Regions from separate parts of the Streptomyces sp. NPDC046465 genome, predicted to be linked through region 3. Evidence: riboswitches for the same ligand, from Rfam matches in the RefSeq annotation. Region 3 holds a riboswitch; each other region holds the start of a gene.
The links. A riboswitch is a leader RNA that binds a small molecule or an ion and turns the genes downstream of it on or off. The one in region 3 is predicted to bind thiamine pyrophosphate.

Region 1 (10,297 bases), on a different contig from region 3:
CGACGGGCGCGCTGCTGCAACTCGGGGCGCCCGCGACACTCCTTCGCGGTTCGGCGGCGCTCCGCGCGGGCGCGCTCGCCGCCGTGTTCGGGCCGCTGACCTGGATCGTCGCGGAGCTGGCCGCGCTGCCGCTGGCACGTTGACCGGCGCGCTGAGAGGCACGCTGACCGGCACGTTGAGAGGCCGAGAGAAAGTCATGAGAAAAGTTTCCGCCGGGCGATGAGTTCTGTGTCGAACGGATGTCTAACCCTCCGTAAGGCACACGCACTCACCGGGAGAGACACTCATGTACCAGCAGATGATCTTCGTGAACCTGGCCGTGTCCGACGTCGCCGCGACGAAGAAGTTCTTCACGGAGCTCGGCTACTCGATCAACCCGCAGTTCTCGACCGACGAATGCGCGTGCGTGACGATCAGCGACACCATCGTCGCGATGATGCTGAGCAAGGGGCACTACGCGAACTTCACGCAGAAGGAGATCGCGGACTCCACCAAGACCAGCGAGACGCTGATCTGTCTGAGCGCGGAGAGCAGAGAGAAGGTCGACGAGCTCGTCGACAAGGCGATTTCCGCAGGTGGCACGGCCGGGAAGGTCCAGGACTACGGCATGATGTACGGCCGCGCGTTCGACGACCTGGACGGCCACACCTGGGAAATCATGTGGATGGACCCGTCGCAGGTCCAGGGCTGAGAGCCGGAGCCGGAGCCGGGGGCGGGGGCGCGAGCCGGGGGCCGCGTCGGTCGAGAGGTGGGGCGGAACGGCCCGGGGCACCCACGGACCGACCCTCTCCGCGCCCCCTGCTTAGCATGGGCGGATGCAGCCGACTCCCGAACACGCATCCGCCCCGCAACTCCCCGGCGAGGACCGTGAGATCGAGACCCTCGCCGAGTTCGACGAGGTCTCCGGCCGTGGCGCCCTCGCGGGGTGCCGCGTCCAGGCCGTCGACCTGACGGAGCGGACCTCCGCGCTCCTCGCCGCCGATGTCGCGGGCGCCGTCTTCCTCGGCTGCCCGATGCGCGAGGACGCGGCGGCGAAGGTGCGGGCCGGTGGCGCACTGGTCTTCCCGCCGGTCCCGGGGCTGCCGTTCAACCCCTACCGCGGGCTGCTGTACACCCCCGACGACCTGTTCTCCGGCCTCGCCGAGGGCGGGTACGAGGCGACGCCGGACGCCACCGCGTACGCCTGGTTCCAGCGGACCAAGGCCGACGGCGACGTGTTCTCGTCGATGCTGCGCGCCATCCACGACGACTCCATCTCCGACGCCCTCGACGAGCACCTCGTCGGGGCCCGGGTGGCGGGCGTCATGGGCGGCCACGCGATGGCCCGCGGCACCGACGCCTACGCCGGTGCGGCACGCCTCGGCCGCGCGCTGGCCCGCGCGGGGTTCACGGTCGCGACGGGCGGCGGTCCCGGCGCGATGGAGGCCGCGAACCTCGGCGGCTACGCGGCGCCCCTCGACGACGGCATGCTGGACGACGCCCTGGCGCTCCTCGCCAAGGCCCCGTCGTTCACGCCGTCGGTCACCGACTGGGCGCAGGCGGCGTTCGCGGTCCGCGAGCGCTGGCCCGCCGGTGGCTCCTCGGTGGGCATCCCCACCTGGTTCTACGGCCACGAGCCGCCGAACGCGTTCGCCTCCCACCTGGGCAAGTACTTCGCCAACGCCACCCGCGAGGACGGCCTCCTGGCCCGCTCGAACGCGGGCGTCGTCTTCCTGCCGGGCGCGGCCGGCACGGTCCAGGAGGTCTTCGACAACGCCACGCCCAACTACTACGAGTCGCGCGGCGAACCCACCCCCATGGTCCTGGTCGACCACACCCACTGGACCGAACACCTGCCGGTATGGCCCCTGCTCCAGTCACTGGCCCGCGACCGCTCGATGGAGTCGCGGATCGCGCTGGTGGACCGGGTGGAGGACGCACCGGCGGCACTGCGAAGGCTCGGAGCGGTGACGGGGTAACGGGGTAACGGGTCTTTCCCCGTCGCCCTCAGCCGAGCACCACCACATCCCCCGCATCAAACGCGACCCCCACCGTCTCGCCCACCCCCGGTGCCTCGCGCAGCGCGCAGGCCGCCTCAAGGCGCGGGCCTTCCTTCGGCTGCAGGCGCACCGCGACGTGCGTACCGCGGAACGTGCGGGCCACCACCTCGCACGGCAGCCCCTCGTCGAGGGAGACGAGCCGCACCCCGGCAGGGCGCACCAGGATCTTGTGCCGTCCGGCGGGCGTTCCCGTCGGTACCGGGATGCTGCCCCACACCGTCGCGGCGACCCCGCCCTTCACCGCCGCGTCGACGACGTTGTCGAAGCCGAGGAAGCGCGCCACGAACTCGTCCGCCGGGTGCTGCCACACCTCAAGTGGCGTGCCGGACTGGGCGATCCGGCCGTCGCGCATGACGACGACGCGGTCGGCGAGGGCGAAGGCCTCACCCTGGTCGTGCGTGACGGCGAGCACGGTGGTGCCCAGCTCGTCGAAGAGTTCCCGGAGTTCGACGACCAGGCGTTCCCGCAGTGAGCGGTCGAGCTGGCCGAGCGGCTCGTCGAGCATCAGGAGGCGGGGCCGCGGGGCCAGCGCTCGCGCGAGGGCGACCCGCTGCTGCTCGCCGCCCGAGAGTGAGGCCACCGCGCGCCGCTGTGCGTTCGGCAGCCCGACGAGGTCAAGCAACTCGGCGACGCGGTCCGCCTGTTCGCCCCGCGACGCGCCGTGCATACGCAGCCCGAACGCGACGTTCCCCGCCACGTCGCGCTGCGGAAAGAGCTGGTGGTCCTGGAACATCAGGCCGACGCCCCGCTTGTGCGCGGGCACCCCGCGCTGGTCGCGACCGCCGAGGAGGACCTGCCCCCCGTCGAGCCCCTGGAGCCCGGCGACCGCCCGCAGCAGCGTCGACTTGCCGCTGCCGCTCGGCCCGAGCACGCAGACGATCTCGTGCTCGTCGACATCGAGGTCGACGGCGTCGAGCACGGCCCGCGCCCCGAAACGTACCGTCGCGTTCCGCAGCCTCAGCAGGGCGTCCGTCATCAGAACTCCCCCGTGGTGCGGTTCGTCCGAACGCGTTCCAGGAGCAATAGCGACACCGCGCACACCACCATGAGAATCGTCGAAAGGGCCATCGCCTGCCCGTAGTTGAGGTCACCGGCCCGGCCGAGCAGCCGCGCCACGGCGACCGGCAGCGTCGGGTTGTCCGGCCGTGCGATGAAGACGGTCGCCCCGAACTCGCCGAGCGACACGGCGAAGGCGAACCCGGCGGCGATCAGCAGCGCCCGCCGCACCATCGGCAGGTCGACCTCCCGCCAGGCCCGCAGCGGCGAGGCGCCGAGCACGGCAGCCGCCTCACGCAGGCGTCCGTCCACCGCGCGAAGGACCGGCAGCATGGTGCGTACGACGAAGGGCACGCCGACCAGCGCCTGGGCCAGCGGTACCAGGATCCAGGTGGCCCGCAGATCGAGCGGCGGCTTGTCCAGCGTGATCAGGAATCCGAAGCCGACGGTCACCGCGGAGACCCCGAGCGGCAGCATGAGCAGCGCGTCGAAGCCGCGGACGAGGCGCCCGGCACGGCGCGTGAGCGCGGCGGCGGCGAGCCCTCCGATGACGACCGCGATGGCGGTGGCCACGACCGCGTACTGCAAGGAGTTCCAGATCGCCTCGATCGGCGGCACGAGGAAGGCCCCGCCGTCCGCCGAGGTCAGCTCCTTGTAATACATGAACCCGAAGCCGTCGGGACCGTCGAAGGACCGCTGGATCAGCACCCCGAGCGGCAGCAGGATCAGCAGCGCGACCGTCGCGACGACTACTCCGAGCAGCGTCCACTGCCCCGCCCCGCGCGGCCGACGCGCGACGGCCGCGGCGTCCACGAGCTTCAGCGCGCTCTCGCGCCGCCGTGCCGTCCACGCGTGCACGGCGAGGATCAGCCCCACCGCCGCGAACTGCACGATCGTCAGGACGGCGGCCGTCGGCAGGTCGAGCAGCTGGGCGGTCTGCCGGTAGATCTCCACTTCGAGGGTGGAGTACGCGGGTCCGCCGAGGATCTGCACGACGCCGAACGAGGTGAAGGTGAAGAGGAACACCATGAGCGCGGCAGCGGCCACCGCCGGTCCAAGGGCGGGCAGCGTGACCGTCCGCCACGCCGTCCAGCGCGAGGCGCCGAGCATCCGCGCGGCCTCCTCCTGCCGCGGGTCGAGCTGCGACCAGAGCCCGCCGACGGTGCGGACGACGACCGCGTAGTTGAAGAAGACGTGCGCGAGCAGGATCGCCCAGACGGTGGTGTCCAGGCGGACGCCCCACAGCTCGTCGAAGAGCCCGCCCCGCCCGATCAGCGCGAGGAAGGCCGTCCCGACGACGACCGTCGGCAGCACGAACGGCACGGTGACGACGGCCCGCAGCGCCTGCTTGCCGGGGAAGTCGAAGCGCGCGAAGACGTACGCGCCGGGGAGCGCGATCAGCAGCGTCAGCGCCGTCGACGCGAGCGCCTGCCAGGTGGTGAACCACAGCACGTGCCGGATGTCGGACTGCCCGAGCACCTCCGTGATCCGCCCGAACTGCCAGACGCCGTCGACGTGCAGCCCGCGCGCGACGATCGCCGAGACCGGATAGGCGAAGAAGAGCGCGAAGAACGCGACGGGCCCGGTCATCAGGCCGAGCCGCGCCGCGCTCCCCCTGCTGAAGCGCGCGCAGGGACGGGACTTCGTCACTTCAGTACGAGCGAGGTCCACGACTTGATCCACGGCTCACGGTTGTCGGCGATCTTCTTCGGGTCCATGGTCTGCGGCTTGTCGACGGTCACCCCGTGCTCCGTGAACAGCTCCGGCAGCTTGGTGCCCTCGCGCACCGGGTTCACGAACATGTTCAGCGGCATGTCCTCCTGGAACTCCTTGCCCGCGAGGAAGTCCAGGAGCGCCTTGCCGCCCTTGGTGTTCTTGGCGTTGCTGAGCAGGCCCGCGTACTCGACCTGGCGGAAGCAGGTGCCGGTCGCGACGCCGGTCGGCGCCTCCTTGGGCTGCGGCTTGCCGAAGAGCACCTCGACGGGCGGCGAGGAGGCGTAGGAGACGACGAGCGGCCGGTCGCCCTTGGCCTTCCTGCCTCCCGCGGACCCGGAGAACTCCTCGTTGTAGGCCTGCTCCCAGCCGTCGACGACCTTGACGCCGTTGGCCTTGAGCTTCTTCCAGTAGCCCTGCCAGCGGTCGTCGCCGTACTTGGCGGCGGTGCCGAGCAGGAAGCCGAGGCCGGGCGACGACGTCGAGGTGTTCTCGGTGACCAGCAGGTCCTTGTAAGCGGGCTTGGTCAGATCCTCGAAGGACTTCGGCGGCGCCAGCTTCTTGTCGGCGAAGTACTTCTTGTCGTAGTTCACGCAGATGTCGCCGCTGTCCACGGGCGTCACCCGGCGCTTGTCCCCGTCGACCCGGAACTCCGGCTTGATCCGCTCCGAGCCCTTGGCCTCGTACGTCTGGAAGAGGCCGTTGTCGAGCGCCCGCGACAGGAGCGTGTTGTCGACGCCGAAGAAGACGTCGCCCTGCGGGTTGTCCTTGGAGAGGATCGCCTTGTTCACCGCGGCGCCCGCGTCGCCGTCCTTGAGGACGTGGACCTGGTAACCGGAACGCTTCTCGAAGTCCTTGAGGACGTCCTTGGAGACGTTGAAGGAGTCATGGCTGACGAGCGTCACGCTCTTGGAGCCGGACGTCCCGGAACCGCCGTCGGAACTGCCGCACGCGGAGACGGCGACAAGCCCGATGCCCACCGCCACCGCGGTGAACGTGACCTTCTTGGTGGTGCTCACTGAAACTTCCTCCTGGGTGTCCAGGAAGAGACGCGGCCCCGCCCGCCGGCCGGGTGGCCGCGGGCAGGGCGCTACAGCTTGAGTCGTGCCCGAACTCCCTACCCGGAATGACCCGGGCGAGGTTCAGAGGGTCTGCGGCCCACCTGTCCAAGGTGCCGCACTCTCAGCGCTGTGGCGCTCCCCTGTCGGAAATATGCAGATGTATAGCGGATCCATATACGAGGCGTACGCCCGCACGCCCGTCAGACTACCCCTCGGCCTACCTCTCGGCCGCGGCGAGCTGGCCGCACGCTCCGTCGATCTCCTGGCCCCGGGTGTCCCGGATCGTGACCGGCACCCCGTGGGCGGCGATGGCCGCCACGAACGCCTTCTCGTCCTCGGGGCGCGACGCGGTCCACTTCGAGCCCGGCGTCGGGTTCAGCGGGATCAGGTTGACGTGCACCGGCTTGTTCTTGAGCAGCCGCCCGAGCCGGTCACCACGCCATGCCTGGTCGTTGATGTCGCGGATCAGCGCGTACTCGATGGAGAGGCGACGGCCCGACTTGGCCGCGTACTCCCAGCCCGCGTCGAGCACCTCCCGCACCTGCCACCGCGTGTTCACCGGTACGAGGGTGTCGCGGAGGTCGTCGTCCGGCGCGTGCAGCGAGATCGCGAGCCGGCACTTGAAGCCTTCGTCGGAGAACCGGTGGATGGCGGGCACGAGGCCCACCGTCGACACCGTGATCCCGCGCTGCGACAGGCCGAGGCCGTCCGGCTCCGGGTCGGTGAGGCGGCGGATGGCGCCGGTCACGCGGTTGTAGTTGGCCAGCGGCTCACCCATGCCCATGAAGACGATGTTGGAGAGCCGCGCGGGCCCGCCCGGAATCTCGCCGTCCCTGAGCGCGCGCATCCCGTCGACGATCTGGTGCACGATCTCACCGGTCGACAGGTTCCGGTCCAGACCGGCCTGCCCCGTGGCACAGAACGGGCAGTTCATCCCACAGCCCGCCTGCGAGCTGATGCACATGGTCACCCGGTCCGGATACCGCATGAGCACCGACTCCACGAGCGTCCCGTCGAAGAGCCGCCACAGCGTCTTGCGCGTCGTGTCGTCGTCACAGCTGATGTGCCGCACCACGGACATCAGGTCGGGCAGCAGCGCCTCACGGAGCTTCTCGCGCGCACCGGCGGGAATGTCGGTCCACTCCGCCGGGTCGTGCGCATACCGCGCGAAGTAGTGCTGCGAGAGCTGCTTGGCGCGGAACGGCTTCTCGCCGATGGCGGCGACGGCGTCCTTGCGCTCAGCGGGCGTGAGGTCGGCGAGGTGCCGCGGCGGCTTCTTGGCTCCGCGGGGCGCGACGAAAGTGAGTTCTCCGGGTACAGGCATGGTCCATCCAGTGTCGCAGACATACGACAAGGGGCCCGCCGCCCTGTGGACAACGAGCCCCTCACCCACATATACGCAGGTCAGACGGCGTACGCCAAGTCGCTCAGCCCGACCCGACAAACAGCACGAGCAGCAGCCAGACCACCGGCGCCGTCGGCAGCAGCGAGTCGAGGCGGTCCATGATGCCGCCGTGTCCCGGCAGCAGCGTGCCCATGTCCTTGATGCCGAGGTCCCGCTTGATCATCGACTCGCCGAGGTCGCCGAGCGTGGCGCTCACCGCCACCGCGAAGCCGATCACCAGGCCCTGCCACCACGCGCCGTCGTCGATCAGGAACTGCAGGCACAGCGCGCCCGCGGCCATCGCGAAGGTGACCGCGCCGACCAGGCCCTCGCGGGTCTTGCCGGGGCTGATGCGCGGCGCGAGCTTGTGCTTGCCGAAGCGCCAGCCGATCGCATACGCACCGGTGTCGCTGACCACGGTCAGGAGCAGGAAGGTGAGCACCCGCTTCGGGCCGTCGTCGGCGGTGAGCATCAGCGCCACGAACGTGGCGAGGAACGGGACGTAGAAGGCGGCGAAGACCCCCGCCGTGACGTCCTTCAGATAGCCCTCGGGAGGCTCGGTCATGCGCCAGACGAGGACCGCGAGCGCGGTGAGGGCCATCGCGACCCACGCACCCTCCGTCCCCCGCACATACCCGGCGACGACCATCGCCGCGCCGCCCACCGCGAGCGGCACGAGCGGCGCCTTGATGCTCTTGCGCTCCTCGAGCCGCGACGTGAGCTCCCAGAGGCCGACCACGACAGCGACCGCTATGACGCCGATGAAGACGGCCTTCACGATGAAAAGCGACGCGATGATCACCGCGCCGAGTCCCACACCGACTCCTATGGCCGCCCCGAGATCGCGGCCCGCGCTCTTCTTCTGCGGTGCCACCGGGGCGGGCTGCGGCTGAGGTGCGCTGGGCATGGGCTCCTGCGGAGGCTCGTCACGGAACAGGGGGCCGCCCATCGGAGTGGCCCCCCGGTCGTCGTCCTGGTCTCCGCCGTTCACGGGTACGTCGGGCACGATGGGCATGGGCTGTGTCTCAGACGGAAACAGCGCGTCCTGCGCATCGTACGCGGGACCTGGCGGGGTCGCCCCCTGACCAGGTCCGTGGTCGGGCGGCCCCCAATACCCGGCTCTGGGCGGCGCCCCCCAGGAAGAGTCGTTCACGGATCGGTTCCCTGATTCCTCGGACTCGAGACTCAGACTTCGAGCAGCTCGGCTTCCTTGTGCTTGAGCAGCTCGTCCACCTGGGCGACGTACTTGGCGGTGGTGTCGTCGAGCTCCTTCTCACCGCGGCGGCCCTCGTCCTCACCGATGTCGCCGTCCTTGATCGCCTTGTCGAGGGCCTCCTTGGCCTTGCGACGGATCGACCGGATCGAGATCTTGGAGTCCTCGGCCTTGGTCTTGGCGACCTTGATGTACTCCTTGCGACGGTCCTGGGTCAGCTCGGGGAACGTCACACGGATGATATTGCCGTCGTTGCTCGGGTTGACGCCGAGGTCGGAGTCCCGGATCGCCTGCTCGATGTTGCGCAGCGCGCTCTTGTCGAACGGGGTCACCACGGCCATCCGCGGCTCGGGCACCGAGAACGAGGCCAGCTGGTTGATCGGCGTAAGCGCGCCGTAGTAGTCAGCCACGATCTTGTTGAACATCGCCGGGTGCGCACGGCCGGTGCGGATCGCGGCGAAGTCCTCCTTGGCGACCACGACGGCCTTCTCCATCTTCTCCTCGGCCTCGAGGAGGGTCTCTTCGATCACCACTTGCTCCTGCGTGTCTTGAGTAGGCCCGGCCGGCACGGGGTGGCCGGCTGCGTCGCGTGTCTTTCCTGCACGGTGTCCGACCGGCAGGGCTTTGTCCATCCCCTCAAAGGCCGTCTCGCATAGGTCCCTTGAGGCTGGTCCAGGTCCCGGAGGTCAGGCCCGGTTTCCCTGGTCGCCCACGAGTGTGCCGATCTTCTCACCCTTGACGGCCCGGGCGATATTGCCTTCGGAGAGCAGCTCGAAGACGAGGATGGGCAGTTTGTTGTCCCGGCACAGCGTGATCGCCGTCATGTCGGCGACCTTCAGGTCCTGGGTGATGACCTCGCCGTAGCCGAGAGCGTCGTACTTCACCGCGTCGGGGTTGGTCCGGGGGTCGGAGTCGTAGACCCCGTCCACGCCGTTCTTGCCCATGAGCAGCGCCTCGGCGTCGATCTCCAGGGCGCGCTGCGCGGCGGTGGTGTCGGTGGAGAAGTACGGCATGCCCATGCCGGCGCCGAAGATGACTACACGGCCCTTCTCCAGGTGCCGCACGGCGCGCAGCGGGATGTACGGCTCCGCGACCTGACCCATGGTGATGGCGGTCTGGACGCGGCACTCGATGCCCTCCTTCTCCAGGAAGTCCTGGAGAGCGAGGCAGTTCATGACCGTGCCGAGCATGCCCATGTAGTCGGAGCGGGCCCGGTCCATGCCCCGCTGCTGGAGTTCGGCGCCGCGGAAGAAGTTGCCGCCGCCGATGACGATGGCGATCTGCGCGCCGTCACGGACGACGGCCGCGATCTCGCGGGCGATGGCATGCACCACGTCAGGGTCGACCCCGAGGCCGCCTCCACCGGCGAACGCCTCGCCGGAGAGCTTCAGCAGGAAGCGTCCGGCAACTTTGTCGTCGTCACTCTTCGAGTCGGCCTTGGTGGTCATGTGGTTCTCGCTTCTCTTACTTGGCACACATGCGAAGAAGGCCACTGCCGGTGGGGTGTCGTTCGCATCCCATGCTCGGCAGTGGCCTCCTCGTCAGATCCTGCGGTCGTACGTCGCGCACGAGGACCGTGCGCGGGCGACCGCTGTCGACCCTAGCGGGGTCTACCGTCGATCGCGGTACGGACTCAGATGCCGACCTTGATGCGCGCGAAGCGCTTCAGGGTGACACCGGCCTCGGCGAGAACCTTCTCGACCGACTTCTTGTTGTCCAGCGCGTACGGCTGACCGAGGAGGGTGGCCTCCTTGAAGAAGCCGTTGACACGACCCTCGACGATCTTCGGCAGCGCGGCCTCGGGCTTGCCCTCGGCGCGGGTGGTCTCCTCGGCGACGCGACGCTCGGTCTCGATGACCTCGGCCGGGACGTCCTCACGGGAGAGGTACTT
Region 2 (10,297 bases), on a different contig from region 3:
AACGGGCGGTCGTCGGACAGGAGCTCTGCCAGCTGCTGTGTCGGCTGCATGGTTTCTGTTCCTTCTCACTGGGAGAGGAACGGCCAGGCCCCGGGAGAGTCCGGAAAACACGGAAGGCCGCCCCTCGGGCGGCCTTCGCGAGTCTGGGTGCGCGCAGAGTCAGTGGGCCGCCGGATGAGCGGGCCACCACCAGTTCTGGGTCGTCTTCTGCGTACGCATGTCCGGCACCTTAACGCATCGTCAACGCGTCGTCGGGACGCCGGGTGTTTCCTCCGTCTCACTTCGTGAGCGGGGGGATGGACGGGGCGCTTCACCCCGTAGTGTTGACGAGGTGACCGTGAACGCTAAGACCACCGCTACCGGTGGCAACACCTGGCGAAACCTGCCCGCGGCGCAGCAGCCCGAGTACCCCGATGCCGAGGCTCTGCGCGATGTGATCGCGGACCTCGAGTCGTATCCGCCGCTCGTCTTCGCGGGCGAGTGCGACCAGCTGCGCGCCCGACTGGCCTCTGTCGCCAAGGGAGAGGCGTTCCTGCTCCAGGGCGGCGACTGCGCCGAGGCCTTCGACGCGGTGTCCGCCGACCACATCCGGAACAAGCTGAAGACACTGCTCCAGATGGGCGCCGTCCTCACGTACGCGGCGTCCGTGCCCGTCGTGAAGGTGGGCCGCATCGCGGGGCAGTACTCGAAGCCGCGCTCCAAGGGCACCGAGACCCGCGACGGCGTGACCCTGCCGACGTACCGCGGCGACTCGGTCAACGGCTTCGACTTCAACGAGAAGGCCCGCATCCCGGACCCCGAGCGCCTGAAGCGGATGTACAACGCCTCCGCCTCCACGCTTAACCTGGTGCGCGCCTTCACCACCGGTGGCTACGCCGACCTGCACCAGGTGCACGCCTGGAACCAGGACTTCGTGAAGTCGTCCCCGTCCGGCCAGCGGTACGAGCAGCTGGCCCGCGAGATCGACAACGCGCTCAACTTCATGAAGGCCTGCGGGACGGACCCGGAGGAGTTCAAGACCGTCGAGTTCTACGCCTCGCACGAGGCGCTGCTCCTCGACTACGAGTCGGCCCTCACCCGCGTGGACTCGCGCACCGGGCGGCTCTACGACACCTCGGGCCACATGGTCTGGATCGGTGAGCGCACCCGCCAACTGGACCACGCGCACATCGAGTTCGCCTCCCAGGTGCGCAACCCCATCGGCGTCAAGCTCGGCCCGACCACGACGGCCGAGGAGGCGCTGCAGTACATCGAGCGCCTCGACCCCGACCGCGAGCCCGGCCGGCTGACCTTCATCGTCCGGATGGGCGCCGACAAGGTCCGCGACAAGCTGCCCGAGCTCGTCGAGAAGGTCACCGCATCCGGCGCGACCGTCGCCTGGATCACCGACCCGATGCACGGCAACACCTACGAGGCGGCCTCCGGTCACAAGACCCGCCGCTTCGACGACGTGCTCGACGAGGTCAAGGGCTTCTTCGAGGTCCACAAGGCCCTCGGCACGCACCCGGGCGGCATCCACGTCGAGCTCACCGGCGACGACGTCACCGAGTGCGTGGGCGGCGGCGACGAGATCTTCGTCGACGATCTGCACCAGCGCTACGAGACGGCCTGCGACCCGCGGCTCAACCGCAGCCAGTCGCTCGACCTGGCGTTCCTGGTCGCCGAGATGTACCGCGACCAGTAGGTTCTCCGGCTGTACGTACGTGTGGGGCGCGGATCCGTGTGATCCGCGCCCCACCGGCGTACCCGGGGCTTTTGCGTCCCCGCCGTCACGGGTAAGGTTAGGTTAGCCTCACCGATCAATCGGGACGGCGCTACCGATGAGTCCTGTCCGGGAGGTGAACCGCGTGTACGTCTGCAACTGTTTCGGGGTCACCGAAGCGCAGGTGAAGAAGCACGCGGCGGACGGGGCCTGCACCCCCCGCCAGATAGCGTCGGCCTGCAAGGCCGGCACGGACTGTGGTTCGTGCGTGCGGCGCATCCAGGCACTGCTCGGCCGGAGCGCCTGCCCCCGCCGAGACCTCGTGGACCAGGGAGAACCGGCTGTGGCGCTGGCTGCCGAGGCGGAGCTCCCCGAAGCCGCCTGACTCCCGGCTCCGGCTCTAGCTCTCCGGCTGCTCGATGAGCTGCGCGATGTAGAGCGCCTCACCCAGCTTCTCGACCAGCTCGAGCTGGGTGTCCAGATAGTCGATGTGGTGCTCCTCGTCCTCGAGGATCGACTCGAAGATGTTCGCGGACGTGATGTCGCCCTTGGCGCGCATCACCTCGATGCCGCGCTTGAGGCGGTCGATCGCCTCGACCTCGACCTGCCGGTCGGCCTGGAACATCTCGGTGACCGTCTGGCCGACCCGGACGTGGAAGAGCCGCTGGTAATTGGGCAGACCGTCGAGGAACAGGATCCGGTCGGTCAGCACCTCCGCGTGCTTCATCTCGTCGAAGGACTCGGACCGGGTGTACTTCGCGAGCTTCGTCCAGCCGAAGTTCTCCTGCATCTTGGCGTGGAGAAAGTACTGGTTGATCGCCGTGAGCTCGGCGGTCAGCTGCTCGTTGAGGAATTCAAGGACCTCGGGGTCGCCCTGCATCGCAGAGGCTCCTTCCACGCGGGTGACTGGGCAGGTGACGCGCATCCTTGCACCGGTGTTCGGAGGCCGTCCAGTAAGTGCACGCTTAGTAGGAGTTGCCCCAATCAGCGCCCCTGGGGTTACGGCTGGTCACACCCACCGCCCCGGGTCTGTCAGGATGGAGCCATGGGTCAGCCGGCGGAACGCGCATCTCGAGAGGCAGCGGAGCCGGAGCTTCCGCCGGGTCAGCGGCTGCAGCGCGGCTGGCCGGTAACGCACTACGGCCCGGTGCCGAAGTTCCGTCCCGAGCGCTGGGAGTTCAGGGTTTTCGGCGCCACCGCCGACGGCGCGAAGCGCTGCTGGACCCACGAGGAGTTCTCCGCCCTGCCGTACGACACGGTCGTCGCGGACCTGCACTGCGTCACGAAGTTCAGCATGCTGGGCGCCGAGTGGGGCGGGGTCCCGGCCCGCACGCTCCTGGAGATCGCCCCGCCCGCGCCGGACACCACGCACGTGATGGTCTGGGCCGAGTACGGCTTCAGCTCGAATCTGCGCCTCGCGGACTTCGCCTCCGACCGCACGATTTTCGCCACCCACAAAGGCGGCGAACTGCTCACCGCGGAGCACGGTTTCCCGCTGCGGCTCGTCGTGCCCCACCTGTACGCCTGGAAGGGCCCCAAGTGGGTCCGCGGCATCGAGTACATGACGGCCGACCGCCGCGGCTTCTGGGAGGAGCGCGGCTACCACAACCTCGGCGACCCCTGGCAGGAGCAGCGCTACTCGTACCAGGAAGGGCCCGGGGACGGCCCCGAGCTCTAGATGCTCCTGAGCTCCTTCAGGCGGGCCACGTCCGCCGCGTGGCCTTCCTTGCCGCCGGGCGTCTCGATCACCAGCGGTACGCCCTCCGTGGCGGGGTGGAGCATCAGTTCGCGGAACGGGTCCGCGCCGATGTGGCCGGTGCCGATGTTCTCGTGGCGGTCCTTGTGGGCGCCGACGACGTCCTTGGAGTCATTGGCGTGCACGAGCTTCAGGCGCCCCTCGCCGACCGTGTCCACGAGGAGGTCGAGGGTCTGCTTCATGCCGCTCGGACCTGCCAGGTCGTGGCCCGCCGCGTAGATGTGGCAGGTGTCCAGGCAGACGCCGAGCTTCGGGTGGGCGTCAAGCGCCTCGAAGTACGGCCCGAAGTCCCAGGTGCGGGAGCAGAGCGAGGCGCCCTGGCCCGCGGTCGACTCCAGGAGCAGGAAGGGGTCGTCGTCGTGCGTCAGCTCGTCGAGCAGCGGCAGCATGCGGTCGCGCACCTGCTTCAGGGCGACCGCACGGTCCCGGCCACCGGTCGCCGAGCCCGTGTGCACGACGACGCCGAGCGCGCCGATCGCCCGGGCCCTGCGCAGCGAGTGGCGCAGTGAGTCGACGGACTTCTCGACGGTGGCCTCGGTGTGCGAGCCGAAGTTGATGAGGTAGGGCGCGTGGACATACGCGGGGATCTTCTCGGCCGCGCAGGCCGCGCGGAACTCCTCGTCCTGCTTCGGATTGCCGAGCGGGGTCGCCCAGCCGCGGGGGTTGGCGACGAAGACCTGCACGGCTTCGGCACCGAGCTCACGGGCGTACGAGAGGCCGACGGAGGCGAGGCCGCCGGCCACGGGGACATGGCCGCCGACGGGGTTGCGGGACGCTGCGCTGGGGGACTCGTTGCTGGTCACTGACTTGTTGCTGCTCACGCCATCCAGGGTGGCATGCGCGCGGGGATGCTCCGTCGGCGGTCCGGGCCCCGGCCGATCACGGGCTCTCGGGCTCAGCGGATCGTGATGGTGATCGTCGAGTTCTTGGGGGCCTTGTCGCCGCCGTCCACCGACTGCTTCTTCACGGTGTCGCCGAAGATGCCGAGCAGGCCGCGGTCCTCGTCCACGTCGAAGCCCGCCCCCTCCAGCTCGTCCTTGGCGTCGTCGACGTTCATCCCGGTCACGTCAGGGACCTCGACCATCGGCTGGCCCTTGGAGATCGTCAGGGTGACCGTGTCGCCCTCGGCGAGGGTCTTGCCCTCACCGGGCGACTGCTCGGCGACGTCACCCTTGTCCTCGTCGGAGTAGACCTGCTTCGTGGCGATCTCGACCTTGAGCCCCTCCTCCTCCAGCTCGGAGGTGGCGTCGGACTCGGACTCGCCCGTCACGTCGGGGACCTCGACGGGGCGGCCCTTGCTGACGACGAGGGCGACGGCCGAGCCCGCCTTGCGGGTGAAACCGGCCCGCGGGTCCGTGCTGATCACGGCGCCCTTCTTGACGTCCTCGCTGAAGCTCTTGGTGACCATGCCCGGCGCGAGCCCGGAGTTCTTGAGCTCCTTCTTCGCCGTGTCCAGCGGGATGTTCTTGACGTTCGGGACCTTGACGGTCTCCGGGCCAAGGGAGATGGTCAGCGTCACCTTGTCGTTCTGCCGGATGCGCTCGCCCACCGCGGGATCGCTGTCCATGACCGTGCCGCGCTTGTCCGTGTCGCTGTACTTGCGGTCGATGTCCTTCACGTCGAGCCCGGCCTCGTCCAGCCGCTGCTTCGCCTGCGCCTCGGTCTTCGCAAGGAGCGGCGGGACCTTCGTGAACTGGCCGGAATTGATGTACCAGATGCCGGTGCCGAGGCCCAGGACGAGGACGACGGCGGCTATCACCGCGATCATGCGGCGGCGTGGGTCGAACCGCCTGCGGGAGGCCGGGGCGGCGGCGGGCGGCGGGCCGGGCGGCGGGGTCGCGAGGATGCTGGTGCGGTTCAGCGCGTCCTGGCCGCCCGCTCCGCCAGGACCGCCATCGGTGGGCGGCGGGAGCTGGACGGAGCGCGCCGCGCGCGGGATCACGCTCGTGCGGTCCTCGGCGTTGTCGTGCGCCGCCGCGTGGGCCTGCGGCGGCACCGCGTCGAGCTGCTCCTCGGTCAGGGCGGCCCGCGCCTCCCTGAGCTGGGCGAGGAGCGCCACCGCGTCGTACGGACGGACGTCGGGGTGGCGCGCGGTGGCCGAGGCGACCACCTCGTCGAGCGCGAAGGCAAGGCCGGGGACGGCCGCCGACGGGGGCGGCACGTCCTCGTTGAGGTGCTGGTAGAGGACCTGGGCGGGGGAGTCCCCGGAGTGCGGCTTGGCGCCGGTCAGCATTTCGTAGAGCACGACCCCGCAGGCGTACACGTCCACGCGGGTGTCCGACGTGCCGTGCTCGATCTGCTCGGGGGCCAGATACGAGACGGTGCCGAGCACCGTGCCGGTCGTGTTCGTGACCGTGTCCACCGCGCGGACGAGCCCGAAGTCGGCGACCTTCACCCGGCCGTCGTCCCCTATGAGGACGTTCTCCGGCTTCATGTCGCGGTGCACGAAGCCCGCGCGGTGCGCGGCGCCGAGCGCGGCGAGGACCGGCTCCAGGATGTCGAGCGCCGCCCGCGGCTGCAGCGCGCCGCGCTCGCGCAGGACGTCACGCAGGGTGCAGCCCGCGATGTACTCCATCGCGAGATACACGTACGACCCGTCCGTGCCCTGGTCGAAGACGCCGACCACGTTCGGATGGGAGAGGCGGGCCACCGACTTGGCCTCGCGGATGAAGCGGTCGACGAACGAGACGTCGGCCGCCAGCGTCGGGTGCATCACCTTGAGCGCGAGCACGCGGTCGAGGCGGGTGTCCACGGCCCGGTAGACCGTGGCCATCCCGCCGACCGCGATGCGCCCGTCGATCCGGTAACGGCCGTCGAGCAGCTGCCCGACGAGCGGGTCCTGAAGGGTCGTGTCCACGCAGGGGAGTCTACGAGCCACCGCTGACACGTCTCCCCGCCGGGCGGATTCGGAGCGCTACTGCAGCCGAGCTGTGACGCTCCGGGCCGTGCCCGTGCCCGCTGGGGCCTAGAACGCGGGCCGCTCCGGATCGAGCCGTGCCATGCCCTCCGCGGGAGAGGACGCCTCCGCGAAGTGCCTGCGCGGAATCCGTCCGGCCCGGTGTGCCAGGCGCCCCGCCTCGACGCCGTGCCGCATCGCCTCCGCCATCAGGACCGGCTCCTGCGCCCGCGTCACCGCGGAGGCGAGCATCACGCCCGCGCACCCCAGCTCCATCGCGATCGCCGCGTCGGACGCCGTGCCCGCGCCCGCGTCGAGGATCACCGGCACGCGCGCGTGCTCGACGATCAGCTGGAAGTTGTGCGGATTGCGGATGCCGAGACCGGAGCCGATGGGCGAGCCGAGCGGCATGATCGCCGCGCAGCCCACGTCCTCCAGCTTCCGCGCGAGCACCGGGTCGTCGTTCGTGTACGGCAGGACCGTGAAGCCGTCGTCCACCAGGACCTCGGCGGCGTCCAGGAGCTCCACCGGGTCGGGCAGCAGCGTGCGCTCGTCGGCGATCACCTCCAGCTTCACGAGCTCCGTGCCGAGCGCCTCGCGTGCGAGCCGGGCGGTGAGCACGGCCTCACCCGCGGTGAAACAGCCCGCGGTGTTCGGCAGGACGCGGATGCCGAGCCGGTCGAGGACGCTGAGCACGGAGCCCTGCACGCCCGGGTCGAGGCGGCGCATCGCGACCGTGGTCAGCTCCGTGCCGGAGGCGACGAGGGACCGCTCGAGGACGTCGAGGCTCGGCGCACCGCCCGTACCCATGATCAGGCGCGAGGAGAGGGTGAGCCCGCCGATGACGAAGGGGTCGTCTGCCATGGTTCAGCCTCCCTGGACTGCGGTGAGTACTTCGACGCGGTCGCCCTCGGCCAGCGCGGTGGCGGGCCACTGCGCGCGCGGGACGACGGTTTCGTTGACGGCGGCGGCGACACCGGAGTGCGCCGCGGAGAGGGTGGCCACGAGGGCTTCGAGCGTGGTGCCCGAGGCCACATCACGTGCTTCTCCATTGACGGAAACGGCGAAAGGGGTGCTCATACGGGCTGCTCCGTGAAGGGCTGCGTGCGGGGCGGAACGAGTTCAGGGGCGGCGCCGGTGAACCGGAGCGGGGTGAAAGGCCGCGCCTCGTCCGGCAGTTCACCGGTGGTCAGGGCGTGCGCCATGACGTCGCCGGTGAGGGGCGTCAGCAGGACGCCGTTGCGGTAGTGGCCGGTGGCCAGCTGGAGCCCGGCGAGCCGGGTCGGGCCGAGCAGCGGCGCGTTGTCGGGCGAGCCGGGCCGCAGCCCCGCGCAGGTCTCGGTCAGCGGCAGCTCCGTGATGCCGGGCACGAGCTCGTGCGCGTCCCGCAGGAGTTCGTACACACCGCCCGCCGTGACCGTGGTGTCCCAGCCGAGCTCCTCGCTGGTCGCGCCGACGACGAGCTCGCCGTTCTCGCGCGGCACGAGGTAGACGTGGCTGCCCCGCACCACGGCGCGCACGGTGCGGCTCAGGAACGGCGCGTACGGCTTCGGCACCGTCAGCCGCAGGACCTGCCCCTTCACGGGGCGCACGGGCGGCAGGACGTCACCGGGGACACCCGCGAGGCGCCCGCTGAGGCTGCCAGCCGCGAGCACGGTCTGCGCCGCGCTCAGCTCGGTGCCGTCCGCGAGGACGACTCCGCGCGCCCGGTCGCCCGCCACCGTCAGGCGCTCGGCCCAGGCGCGGTGGAAGACCACACCGGCCCGCTCGCACGCCACCACGAGCGCCGCCGCGAGCCTGCGCGGGTCGATCTGGTGGTCGCCGTCGACCCGGAGCCCGCCGCGCACGCCCGGCGCGAGCATCGGCTCAAGACGGCGGCACTCGCGGCCGCTCAGCCACTGGGAGTCGAGCCCCGAGCGGCGCTGCAGGTCGTGCAGCTCGCGCAGGTGGGCGCGGTCGTCGGAGTCGAGCGCGACGGCGAGCGTGCCGCACGCGCGGTAGCCGAGGCCGTGCCCGCTCGCCTCGGTCAGCTCGGCGGCGAAGTCGGGATAGCGGCGGGCGGATGCGAGGTTGAGGGCGAGCAGGGTCTGCTCGCCGTAGTGCAGCTCGGTGACGGCGGCCAGCATGCCCGCCGCGACCCGGGCGGCGCCGCCGCCCGGGTCGGGGTCCACGACCGCTGCGGAGAGCCCGCGCTGCGCGGTCCGCCAGGCCGTGACCAGGCCGATGATGCCGCCTCCGACGACCAGGACATCGGAGGTGACCGATGGCACTGCCGTAGGCGATGTCGTACGTGGATGCATGGGCGTCCAGCCCCTCCCTTCGCCGGCATGACCCGGATCAGGTTCGTACGGTCGGAGGCCGTCCCAGCCTCCCTCTCAGCCCGGTGCGTCCGGGCTCCCGCGAGTGCTCTGCACCGGCCACCCTAGCCCGTCGCTCCGCGTGGCAGTAGGGGAGCTGTCCGGGTACGGGCAGTGACGGTGTGTCAGAGATCTCCTCGTATCCATCTGAAAGCGTCCCGGCCGGCCGCCCTACAGTGATCGGGTGAGCGAGCAGCAGAGGCAGACCGGGAAAGAGCGGCAGGCGGCGCGGCGCGTCGTCATCGTCGGCGCGGGGATGGCCGGGGTGCAGACCGCGGTGGCCCTGCGCGAACAGGGGTTCACCGGCGCGGTCACCGTCGTCGGGGCGGAACCGCACCAGCCGTACGACAGGCCGCCGCTGTCCAAGGCGGTGCTGCTCGGCAAGGCGGAGGGCTCCGCCTTCGACATCGACTTCGAGGCGCTCGGCATCGAGCTGGTCCTGGGCCGCGCGGTCACCGGGGTGCGCCCCGCCGACCACGAGCTGGACACCGCCGAGGGACCCGTCGCGTACGACGACCTGGTCCTCGCGACCGGCGCCGAACCGATCGGCCTTCCCGGCACCGAAGGCGTGCCAGGCGTCCACCTCCTGCGCACCCTGGACGACGCGGAGCGGCTGCGCCCGGTCCTCGCCGAGCAGCACGACGTCGTGGTCGTCGGGGCGGGCTGGATCGGCGCGGAGTTCGCGACGGCCGCGCGCGAGGCGGGCTGCGCCGTCACCGTCGTCGAGGCGGCGGGACGGCCGCTCGCGGGGACGCTGCCCGCGGAGGTCGCGGCGCCCATGGCGGGCTGGTACGCGGACTCCGGGGCGGTGCTGCGCACCCACGCGCGCGTGGAGCGCGTCGAGCCGGGCGCGGTGGTCCTGGCGGACGGGACCCGGCTGCCCGCGGGCGCCGTCGTCGTCGGCATCGGCGCACGGCCCGCGACGGGCTGGCTGGCCGGCTCCGGCATCGAGCTGGGCACGCACCGGGAGGTCGTGACCGACGACCGGCTGCGCACGTCGGCGCCCGACGTGTACGCGGTCGGCGACTGCTCCTCCTTCCCTTCGGGAAGGTACGGGGAGCGCCTCCTGGTCCACCACTGGGACAACGCCCTCCAGGGCCCGCGCACGGTGGCGGCGAACATCATCGGCGAGACACCGGCGGCCTACGACCCGGTGCCGTACTTCTGGTCGGAGCAGTTCGGCCGCTTCGTGCAGTACGCGGGCCACCACGCGGCGGCCGACCACATGGTCTGGCGGGGCGACCCGACGGGCATGGCCTGGTCGGTCTGCTGGCTGCGTGACAGTGCCCTGGTGGCGGTCCTGGCGGTGGGCCGCCCACGGGACCTGGCCCAGGGCCGCAAACTGATCGAATCCCGCACCCCCCTGGACCCGACCCTGACGTCAGACCCATCGATCCCCTTGAAGAAGGCGGCTCTGTAGCGCACCACCCCAAGGGGCGCGGGGAACTGCGCGACCAGCCCCCACCTCCCCGCGGCCGCTCACGAGCCAGAGGCTGAGGCTGCCGCGCCCAGCCTCTGGGCCAAGGGCCACCCGGACCCCCCAGGGGCGCGGGGAACTGCGCGACCAGCCCCCACCACCCCGCACC
Region 3 (10,297 bases):
GGCATCAGCGAGGGGTGTACGAGAGCGATGAAGGCTTTCCGACTGGACGAGCTCGAGGCGGAGCGCGCCGCGAACGACGGTGCGTACCTGCAGTTCCTGCGTGAGCGGAACATGTCGGTCGGGCTGTACGCGCTGGACGCCGGGGAGTCCGACCCGCAGCAGCCGCACGGGCAGGACGAGGTGTACATGGTCGTCAGCGGCCGTGCATCGATCACGGTCGGCATGGAGACCACGCAGGTGGCGCGGGGCAGCGTCGTCTATGTGCCGGCCGGAGTGGCCCACAAGTTCCATCACATCAGCGAGGACCTGCGCGTGCTCGTCGTCTTCTCGCCGCCCGAGTCCTGATCTCCGTCCGCCGGCTGACCTCTTCAGGGCTGCGACTTCAGGGCTGCGACCTCGGGGTTCTCTCAGGGTCGGATCAGGGGAGGACAAGGGCTCCGAGGCCCCCGCGGAGCCCTCTGGCGTCCTAGCATCGAATGCGAGAAGCCAGGAACCTGCGGAGATTCAGGGACCCGCACCGACGCGAAGAGCGCGGAAGTGCGGACAGAGCGGAGAGAGGTAACGACGATGGCAGCCAAGGAGATCTTTGCGGGAATGCCGTGGTGGGTGAAGTGGGTGGCCGTGCCCGTCATCGCACTCGTCGTCTTCGGCAGCGTGATAGCGACCGTTGTCGGATTCGTGGTCGGCCTGCTCTTCAAGGCCCTGCTATTCGTAGCTTTGGTCGGTGGACTCATCTATGTCGTACGGAAGTTCATATCCGGCTCGTCTTCGTCCCGTACGGACTGGTGAGTTTTCGCAACGGTTCCCTCGGCCGGGGGAAGTTTTCCCGAGCGGAGCCGTAGAGCGGTGGCCAAGGATTAGAGTCCGGAATCCGACGCGGAGGTCGACCCTCCGTGGACGGGTGCACGTGCACTGCCCCTCCCTCGCTCCTCGCGGGCACGGGCGGACCCCTCACGCGCTTCGGGAGTGAACCTTGGCTGCGGTTGACGCCACCACCTCGCCGGTTGACGCCACCACTGCACCGGTCGACGCATCCGCCGCACCGGCCGACGTGTCCACCGCGCAGGCCGACGCATCCGCGCAGGCCGACGCATCCACCGCAGCCGTCGGGCCGACTCTCATCGGGTCCGTGCAGCGGGCGATGCGACTGCTGGAAGCCGCCGCCGCGCATCAAGGCGGGGCGCCCGCGAAGCAGTTGGCGCGTGAGGCGGGACTTGCCCTCCCCACCGCGTACCACCTGCTGCGCACCCTGACCCACGAGGGCTATCTACGAAGAGAGAAGGGCGTGTTCGTGCTCGGCGAGGCGGCCGAGCGGCTGGGCAGCAGCGGGGCGCAGCAGAATCGACGCGGCGCCATCGAGGAGACCCTGGCGCACTGGCACGACACCATCGGAGTTCCCGTGTACTTCGCGGTCTACCGCGAGGGCGAGATCGACCTCGTGGCCGTCGCGGACACCCCGGGCAACCCAGCCGTCGAGGAGTGGGCGGACTTCCGGGAGACGGGGCACGCCCACGCGATCGGGCAGTGTCTGCTGGGTCAACTCGACGATGAGGCCCGGCTTGACCACCTCGACCGCTATCCGGTCCAGTCGATCACTCGCTACTCGGTCCGGGACGACCGCGCGTTCATGCGGCGGCTCGCCACGATGGAGCGGATGCAGCCCGTCGTGGAGCGTCAGGAGTACGCGCTCGGCACGGTTTGCGCGGCGATTCCGATCACAGTGGGTGACACCGTCGCGACCATGGCCATTTCTGTCCCCTCCTACCAAGCCGATCGGCTGCTGCCCGCAGCCCACCGTTTGCAGCGTGAACTCGGAAAGCTACTAGGGACACTCGCCTTCTCTATCAGCATCTGAAAACTCACTCCTTGTGATCTGGTGTGCACGTTGAGCAAGATGCCAAGGGTGCCAGGGAGTTGGTCTCTGGCTCCTCGAGGGCTACGTGACGGGGTAGGGCGCGATGGGCGAGACGGTTCAGGCAGAGGTCATGATGAGCTTCCTTGTTTCCGAGGAGCTGTCGTTTCGCATCCCGGTGGAGCTGCGCTACGAGATCGACGATCCCTATGCGGTGCGGCTGACGTTCCATCTGCCGGGGGACGCCCCGGTGACCTGGACCTTTGGTCGGGAGTTGCTGATCGACGGGGTGGGCAGGCCGTGCGGGGAGGGGGATGTGCGGGTCGAGCCCACCGACTCCGGGCTGCTCGACGAGGCGCTGATCAGGCTTCAGGTCGGCGCGGACCAGGCGCTGTTCCGGGTGGGCATCCCGCCGCTGCTCGCCTTCCTCGACCGTACGGACAGGCTGGTGCCGCTCGGGCAGGAGCGGTCGCTCGCCGACTTCGACACGCATCTCGACGAGGCGCTGGACCGGATCCTCGCGGAGGAGCAGAACGCGGGCTGACCTGTAGCCGCAAGGGGCGGATGAGGGTGGCATTTTGGTGCATTTCGTGGCACTGGGCTGGGTGCATTCCGTAGTGTCGGAAGCGGTCACCGTTTGCGGCGCCGCCCCTTTCCACCCCGGGGAGGCCGGGCGGGACCGGTAGCGATGGCGTTGGCGCCCGCCGCAGCGGTGGGGCCCGTGCCGGGGGCGGGGGGCGTCCCGGTCGTGCGGTCCGCCGAGACGACCAGGGCGGCCAGTGCGGTCGTCACCGGCACCGAGGCGACCAGGCCGATCGAGCCGATCAGGGTGCGCACGATCTCCTCGGCGACCAACTCGCTGTTGGCCACCGTGCCCACGCTGGACTGCGCGATCGAGAAGAGCAGCAGGAGGGGGAGCGCGGCACCCGCGTAGGCGAGGACGAGGGTGTTGACGACCGAGGCGATGTGGTCGCGGCCGATGCGGATGCCCGCGCGGTACAGGCCGCGCCAGCCCATCGTCGGGTTGGCCTGGTGCAGTTCCCAGACCGCGGAGGTCTGCGTCACCGTCACGTCGTCGAGTACACCGAGGGAGCCGATGATGACGCCCGCGAGCAGCAGGCCGCTCATGTCGATGGACGGATACAGGCCATGGATGAGGCCGGTGTTGTCGTCCGTGTTGCCGGTCAGGGAGGCCCATCCGATGAAGAGCGAGCCGAGCAGGCCGATCAGCAGGAGGGAGATGAGCGTGCCGAGCACCGCGACCGACGTACGGGCCGTGAGGCCGTGGCAGAGATAGAGCGCGATCAGCATGATGGCGCTCGCCCCGATCACCGCCACGACCAGCGGGTTCGAGCCTTGGAGGATCGCGGGCAGGATGAAGAACGTGAGCACCATGAAGCTGATGGCGAGTGCGACAAGGGCCATCACGCCGCGCAACCGTCCCACCACGACGACGGCGAGGGCGAAGATGCCGGCGAGCAGCGCCATCGGGAGCTTGCGGTTCACGTCGGTGACGGAGTACTGCAGTCCTTCGGGGGCCTTGGGCTCGTAGGCGACCACCACCTGCTGGCCCTGGCGCAGTTGCCGGGGGGAGTCCGGCTGGATGATCTCGGTGAAGGTGCGGCCCTTGTCCTTGCCGTTGCTGACCTCGACCGTCGCGCGCTTGCAGATGCCTGCCGCCCGGGACTGCGCGGACTGGCCTTCGGCGGTGGAGGTGTCACCGTTCGGCGGGGTCTGCGAGGGGCTGAGGTCCTTGCAGGGCAGTTCCCGCACCTTCGTGACCTTCGCCGCCTGCGTCTGCCGGTCGAATCCGACGCCGGTGCGCTCGTGGCCCGGTGTGCCGCCCGGCCACAGCACCGCAAGGCCGACGACGACCGCGGCGGCGAAGGGGATCAGGACCGCGGCGATGACCTTGCGCAGGTGTTTGGAGACGGGCGCGGCGGGACCGTGGTGGTGTGAGTGCCCGTGGCCCCCGTGCCCGTGTCCCTGACCCTCCCCGTGACCTGGTCCGTTCCCGTCCGACGGTGGGTTCAAGCCCGGCGGTTGGGACGGGGGACGAGAGGGCGGCGGAAGCGGCGGCTCTGTGGTGGTCACTGCCCGATCATCGCAAGAACGGAGGGGGCCCTCTGTTCAGCGCGCCCGAGATGACGCTAGCGTGGAGCCACCTTTGCAATCGCGGGAGCTCGGAGCACCGGGCTGAGAGGGCGCTGACCTCCGTACGAACCGGCACGATCGTGCACGAGCCGTACGGAATCCGCTGCGTCGACCGCCGAACCTGTTACCGGGTAATGCCGGCGTAGGGAGTAGGTCTCATGACCACATCGGACGCACGCACGCCTGCCTCCGGCAGCGACGAGAACACCGTCGCGGCTGACGAGGCCGGGAAGTCCATCGGCTGGCACAAGGCGTATGTCGAGGGTTCGCGCCCCGATCTGCGCGTGCCGGTCCGCCAGGTGCACCTCACCAACGGCAAGGCCGTCACCCTGTACGACACGTCAGGGCCGTACACCGACGAGGCCATCGACACCGACGTCCGCCGCGGCCTCGCGCCGCTGCGGGAGAACTGGATCATCGCCCGCGGCGACACCGAGGAGTACACCGGCCGCCCGCCCCGCCCCGAGGACGACGGCATCAAGCACACCTCGCCCCGCGGCGGCCTGAAGAACCTCGACGCCGTCTTCCCCGGCCGCCCCCGGCAGCCGCGCAGGGGGCGCGCGGGTCAGGCGGTGACGCAGCTCGCGTACGCCCGCCGCGGCGAGATCACGCCCGAGATGGAGTTCATCGGGATCCGCGAGAACCTCGACCCCGAGGTCGTGCGCGCGGAGGTCGCCGCGGGCCGCGCGGTGATCCCCGCCAACGTCAACCACCCGGAGATCGAGCCGATGATCATCGGCAAGAAGTTCCTGGTGAAGGTCAACGCCAACATCGGCAACTCCGCGGTCACCTCCTCCATCGAGGAGGAGGTGGACAAGATGACGTGGGCGACCAAGTGGGGCGCCGACACGGTCATGGACTTGTCCACCGGCCGCAACATCCACACCACCCGCGAGTGGGTCCTGCGCAACTCCCCCGTGCCGATCGGCACCGTGCCGCTCTACCAGGCCCTGGAGAAGGTCGACGGCAAGGCCGAGGAGCTGACCTGGGAGATCTACAAGGACACGGTCATCGAGCAGGCCGAGCAGGGTGTGGACTACATGACGGTGCACGCGGGCGTGCGCCTTCCGTACGTCCCGCTCACCGCGCGCCGTAAGACCGGCATCGTCTCGCGCGGCGGCTCGATCATGGCCGCCTGGTGTCTCGCGCACCACAAGGAGAGTTTCCTCTACGAGAACTTCGAGGAGCTCTGCGAGATCCTCGCGGCGTACGACGTGACGTACTCGCTCGGCGACGGCCTGCGGCCCGGTTCGATCGCGGACGCCAACGACGAGGCACAGTTCGCCGAGTTGAGGACGCTCGGGGAACTCAACACGATCGCCAAGCGTCACAACGTACAGACGATGATCGAGGGCCCCGGTCACGTCCCGATGCACAAGATCAAGGAGAACATCGACCTCCAGCAGGAGATCTGCGAGGAGGCGCCGTTCTACACGCTCGGCCCGCTGACCACGGACATCGCCCCGGCCTACGACCACATCACCTCCGGCATCGGTGCCGCGATGATCGGCTGGTGGGGCACGGCCATGCTCTGCTACGTCACGCCCAAGGAGCACCTCGGCCTGCCCAACCGCGACGACGTGAAGACCGGTGTCATCACGTACAAGATCGCGGCGCACGCGGCGGACCTCGCCAAGGGGCACCCGGGCGCGCAGGACTGGGACGACGCGCTCTCGGACGCGCGCTTCGAGTTCCGCTGGGAGGACCAGTTCAACCTGGCCCTCGACCCGGTCACGGCACGGGAGTTCCACGACGAGACGCTGCCGGCCGAGCCGGCGAAGACGGCGCACTTCTGCTCGATGTGCGGGCCGAAGTTCTGCAGCATGAAGATCTCGCAGGACATCCGGCGCCGGCACGGCGGTGACCTGGAGCAGGACGACATCGCCGCGGGCATGGAGCAGAAGTCCAAGGAGTTCGCCGCGGCGGGCAACCGGGTCTACCTGCCGATCGCCGACTGAGCCGCCCCCACGGCTGACTCCGGAGGCCGTCCCCACGGCTGACGGCACGCGGAAGCAGGGCAGCACACCGGCATCCGGCCGGTCACTGCCCTGCCCCGTGCCCGTCCCCGGCCCGACTACTCCGGCTTGTGGTCGGGCCCGCCGAAGTCGGGGCTGGAGAAGTCCGGGCTTGAGTAGCTCGGGCGCGACCCCGCGGTCGAGCCGCCGTCCGGACTGCTGAATCCCGGCCTGTGATAGCCGAGTTGAGGCATACGGCTGCCGTTCGCACCGGATCCCCCGACGCCCGACGACGGCGTACGGGCGGCGGGAGCTCCGCCCGGGTCCGTCAGGGCCTCCCGCAGGAACGGCACGACGCCCCGCTCGAGGAGCGCCTGGCCCCAGTCTTCCCTGGCGCGGGACACCTCCTCGCAGCGCTCGCCGTGCAGTTCTGCCTGGAGCGAGGTGGAGCCGTTGCGCAGGGCGGTCAGGAGCAGACCGACCGCGGCGACCAGGATGCCCCCTGCGGTGAGCGCGCCGAACAGCCATCCCGCGGTGAGCAGGGTGTCCGCGAAGGCGGGCTCGGGCGTGAGCATCTTCAGGATGTAGCCGACGAGCAGGAATATCACCGCGGCCGTGCCCGCGAGGACGGGTGCGAGGACCGCGACGACGGCGATCGCCCCGGCTCCCGCGGCCACCGGTTCCGCTACCTCGCCCATCGTGGTGGCGAGGCTGATGCCGCCGGAGCCCGACTCCGCGGCGCTCTGTCCGTTCCCTTCACGGATCGATGTGGACGTCGGTCGAGGTTCGCGCAACTCCTCGCGAACCTTCACGTAGTGCGCGTACTCGGCCGCGGCCGAGGCCGTGATCAGTGCTGTCGCGTTCAGGGCCATGGTGCGCAGTTGTTCGGTGTTGAGCCGCTGGCCCACTGCGGCGAGTTCAGGACGATCAGGTGCGTTGCGCAGCGCCTCATCGAGGATCCGCTCGTACTCGGGGCGGTCCTCATTGAGCAGGTGTGGAGCGCTGTTCATGTGCATCCCCCGATGCTCCGTAGGGCTGAGGCTCGCATGGCTACGAGCCGTTGGGCAGAAACGGAGGGGAGCCTGCTACGGATAAGCCGATGGTAGAGCCGTGACGGCATGCGGTGACAGGGGGTTTCCGGAAATTGCCCCCCTGGCCAGCGTGATCGTGTAGAGGGGCACCTGCCCGAAGAACGCTCAGTTATCCAGAGGGAGTTGGCAGACCAGTAGCTTTCCGGCCATGGTCACCCCGCCGTCCATGGCGATGGCCAGGCCGCCGGCGTAGACGTGCGGGCCCTCGATGACCGGGCCGCCGCCGTCCGACTCGTCCTCGGAGCCGACGTCGCCCAGGAGGTAGGGGATGGGGCTGTGACCGTGGACGATGCGGGTGCCGCCGTAGACATCGAGGAGTTCGCGGACGGCCGAGGGGCCGGACTCGTCGCGGAACGCGAAGCGCTTGGTGAACTTGCGGAAGAGGTCCCAGCACTCGTCGGCGTCATTGCGCGTAAGGGTCTCCCGGATGGTGTCGTTCACCGCCTCGATCGAGTCGCCGTAATCCAGATAGGCGGTTGTGTCGGAGTGTACGAGCAGGTGGCCGTCGGCCTCCTCCATCGCGTCCAGGCGGGCCATCCACTGCAGGTGGTGGTCCTCCAGGCGCTCCATGTCGGTCTTCTGGCCGCCGTTGAGCAGCCAGGCGGCCTGGAAGGTGGCGGTGCCCGCCCCGGAGTTGACGGGGGTGTCGCCGAAGCGCTTGGCGCCGAGCAGGAGCAGCTCGTGGTTGCCCATGAGCGCCTTGCAGTAGCCGCCGGCGGCCGCCGCTTCGGCGGAGAGCCGCATCACGAGGTCGATGACGCCGATGCCGTCGGGCCCGCGGTCGGTGAAGTCGCCGAGGAACCACAGGCGCGCGTTGCCCGCGGACCAGTTGCCCTCTTCGTCGACGAGCCCCTGCTCATGAAGGGCCGCGACGAGCTCGCCCAGATAGCCGTGCACGTCGCCCACGACGAACAGCGGACCGAACTCCTCGCTCGCCCGCGGCTGCGGAGGCTCGGGCATGACCTGCACCTGGACCGTGTCTCCCCGGTTGATGACGGGCAGGTCGCGCTGGGTGGGGGTATAGCCCTCCTCCGGCGGTTCGCCGGGCGCTCCGGGGCTCGCCGGGGCGGGTCCGGTCGTCTCATGGACGTACGCCGGTACGCGGAAGTCGCGCAGCGTCGCCGTCCGCACATCGGGTCCCTGACCGGCCCCCTGAGTCATCGACCCCTCCACCACCATTGCGCCGCATCTGCACCGAGATCGGACTGCTTGGTCGCAGCGGCCCGCGGTGTCGTCCGCCCATCATAGGAATGCGGCTCCCGCTGTGTGGTGCACCAGGGGTGGTGAATCGGTTCCGGAGGCCGGTTCGCCGAGGTTTTCTCCCGAATTGGGCAGAGGTTTCCCCGCAGGTGGCGGGGAGGATGCCAACCTCTGCCCGGGGCCGGGTGCTCGGGCGGGAGCGGTCAGCCGTGCCCGGGCGAGCGGGGCGGGCTGACCGTCGTGCGCGGTGGACGTCGCTCGGAAGAGGTGCGCACGATCAGTTCGGTCGGTATCACCTGCTCGATGGGCCGGCCCGTATCGAGGCCCTCGATGGCGTCGATGAGGAGCTGTACGACGGCCGTGCCGATGCGCCGGGGTTTGAGGGAGAGCGTGGTGATGGGCGGTTCTGTGGTGGCGTACACCGTGGACTCGCTGCAGCAGACGAGCAGCAGGTCGTCGGGGACGCGCAGGCCGTACCGCCGGGCGGCGGCGAGCAGGTCGGTGCCGTTGGGGTCGAAGAGGCCGTAGACGGCGTCGGGCCGGTCGGGCCTGGCGAGCAGCCGGTCGGCGGCGACGGCGCCCGCGCACGGGTCGTGCGCGGGATAGGACTCGTAGACCGGGTCCTGTCCGACGCGTTCGCACCAGCGCAGATACGCGGTGGTGGAGAGGTGCGTGTAGGTGTCCGTGGTGGTGCCGGTGAGGAGGCCGATCCGGCGGGCGCCGGCGGCCGCGAGGTGGTCGAGGATCTCCAGGACCGCCGCCTCGTGGTCGTTGTCGACCCAGGCGGTGACCGGGAGCGAACCCGCCGGGCGGCCGTCGGAGACCACCGGAAGGCCCTGCCGGACCAGTTCGCTGACCACGGGGTCGTGATCGGAGGGGTCGACGACGACGGTCCCGTCGAGTGCCACGTTCGACCACACGTCGACGGGGCTGCGGCGGGAGGTGGCGGGGAGGATCACCAGGGCGTATCCCCTGGCGAGTGCGGCCGAGGTGGCGGCTCTGGCCATCTCGGCGAAGTAGGCGAATTCGGTGAAGGTGAAAGGTTCATCCCCGTACGTCGTCACGGTCAGGCCGATGAGGCCGGACTTGCCGGTACGGAGGGTGCGGGCCGCCGCGGACGGGCGATAGCCCAGCCGCTCTGCGACTTCGCGTACGTGGCGTCGGGTGGCGTCGGGTAGCCGACCCTTGCCGTTGAGGGCGTCGGAGACAGTCGTGATGGAGACACCGGCGGCTGCGGCGACGTCTCTGATCCCCGCTCGACTTTGCCGGTTGCCCCGGCGTGCGGTCTCCGCTCGGCTCACCTGGTGCTTCCCTGCTGCTGTCATGGCGAGCCGATAGTAGGGCTCATGGGGGTGGGTAGCAGGGGCGCATATTCACGCGTTGACAGGCACGTTTCTGCATGGCACGGGTGGGTCAATGACCTTGGAATGCAAGGGAGTTGAAGGGGCCGATGGACAGCTGCCCCTGATCGTCGCGCATGGGCCTGCCAAAAGGGTCAGGTCTCGAAGAGGTCTCAACTCACCTTCACGAGGGACGCGCGCCACGGAGCGAGCCACCGGCGCACGGGGGAGCACGGGGCGCCCCTCTCTCCTCGTACGCCTGCACGGATCTCTCCGCGCGCCTGCACGGGCCGCTCCGTGCCCCTCCGTGGAGGAGATGCCGGAAGCCCATTCGCAGGGGAGCCGAATCCTCATAAGGTAAGCAGTATTCGAACTGGTTGTGACTGGCTACGAGGAGGACTGCGGTGAGCGAGACGAACCCGAGGCTGCGCGCCGAGCTTGAGGGGATCCCCACCTACAAGCCGGGCAAGCCCGCGGTGGCCGACGGTCCGGCGGCCTACAAGCTGTCCTCGAACGAGAACCCCTATCCGCCGCTTCCCGGCGTGCTGGAGAGTGTGCTCGCCGCGGCCGGCTCCTTCAACCGCTACCCCGACATGGCCTGCACGACCTTGATGGCCGAGCTGGCCGACCGCTTCGGAGTGCCCGTCTCGCACATCGCCACGGGCACCGGCTCCGTGGGCGTCGCCCAGCAGCTGTTGCAGGCCA

Region 1: it holds a riboswitch for thiamine pyrophosphate, as region 3 does, so the genes downstream of both, ABZ953_RS11920 (thiamine ABC transporter substrate-binding protein) here and thiC (phosphomethylpyrimidine synthase ThiC) in region 3, are expected to answer to the same signal.
Region 2: it holds a riboswitch for thiamine pyrophosphate, as region 3 does, so the genes downstream of both, thiO (glycine oxidase ThiO) here and thiC (phosphomethylpyrimidine synthase ThiC) in region 3, are expected to answer to the same signal.

What each region holds. Positions count from the first base shown of each region.
Region 1 covers NZ_JBEYZK010000006.1:209,578-219,874, reverse strand. The annotation lists gene ABZ953_RS11945 (hypothetical protein) at 1-143, shown strand, start outside; gene ABZ953_RS11940 (VOC family protein) at 287-691, shown strand; gene ABZ953_RS11935 (Rossmann fold nucleotide-binding protein) at 816-1,958, shown strand; gene ABZ953_RS11930 (ABC transporter ATP-binding protein) at 1,987-3,015, opposite strand; gene ABZ953_RS11925 (iron ABC transporter permease) at 3,015-4,706, opposite strand; gene ABZ953_RS11920 (thiamine ABC transporter substrate-binding protein) at 4,682-5,767, opposite strand; TPP riboswitch at 5,845-5,961, opposite strand; gene rlmN (23S rRNA (adenine(2503)-C(2))-methyltransferase RlmN) at 6,027-7,133, opposite strand; gene ABZ953_RS11910 (phosphatidate cytidylyltransferase) at 7,237-8,346, opposite strand; gene frr (ribosome recycling factor) at 8,379-8,936, opposite strand; gene pyrH (UMP kinase) at 9,093-9,854, opposite strand; gene tsf (translation elongation factor Ts) at 10,040-10,297, opposite strand, start outside.
Region 2 covers NZ_JBEYZK010000021.1:116,201-126,497, reverse strand. The annotation lists gene ABZ953_RS29810 (anthranilate synthase family protein) at 1-50, opposite strand, end outside; gene ABZ953_RS29805 (trp operon leader peptide) at 160-219, opposite strand; gene ABZ953_RS29800 (class II 3-deoxy-7-phosphoheptulonate synthase) at 332-1,684, shown strand; gene ABZ953_RS29795 ((2Fe-2S)-binding protein) at 1,839-2,087, shown strand; gene bfr (bacterioferritin) at 2,103-2,582, opposite strand; gene ABZ953_RS29785 (sulfite oxidase-like oxidoreductase) at 2,748-3,380, shown strand; gene ABZ953_RS29780 (deoxyribonuclease IV) at 3,377-4,261, opposite strand; gene pknB (Stk1 family PASTA domain-containing Ser/Thr kinase) at 4,354-6,315, opposite strand; gene ABZ953_RS29770 (thiazole synthase) at 6,424-7,218, opposite strand; gene thiS (sulfur carrier protein ThiS) at 7,222-7,434, opposite strand; gene thiO (glycine oxidase ThiO) at 7,431-8,624, opposite strand; TPP riboswitch at 8,652-8,765, opposite strand; gene ABZ953_RS29755 (FAD-dependent oxidoreductase) at 8,968-10,131, shown strand.
Region 3 covers NZ_JBEYZK010000004.1:293,395-303,691, reverse strand. The annotation lists gene ABZ953_RS08915 (cupin domain-containing protein) at 28-345, shown strand; gene ABZ953_RS08910 (DUF5326 family protein) at 568-789, shown strand; gene ABZ953_RS08905 (helix-turn-helix domain-containing protein) at 1,052-1,855, shown strand; gene ABZ953_RS08900 (SsgA family sporulation/cell division regulator) at 1,959-2,396, shown strand; gene ABZ953_RS08895 (YibE/F family protein) at 2,483-3,946, opposite strand; TPP riboswitch at 4,018-4,172, shown strand; gene thiC (phosphomethylpyrimidine synthase ThiC) at 4,165-5,964, shown strand; gene ABZ953_RS08885 (hypothetical protein) at 6,081-6,977, opposite strand; gene ABZ953_RS08880 (metallophosphoesterase) at 7,158-8,213, opposite strand; gene ABZ953_RS08875 (LacI family DNA-binding transcriptional regulator) at 8,456-9,577, opposite strand; gene hisC (histidinol-phosphate transaminase) at 9,997-10,297, shown strand, end outside.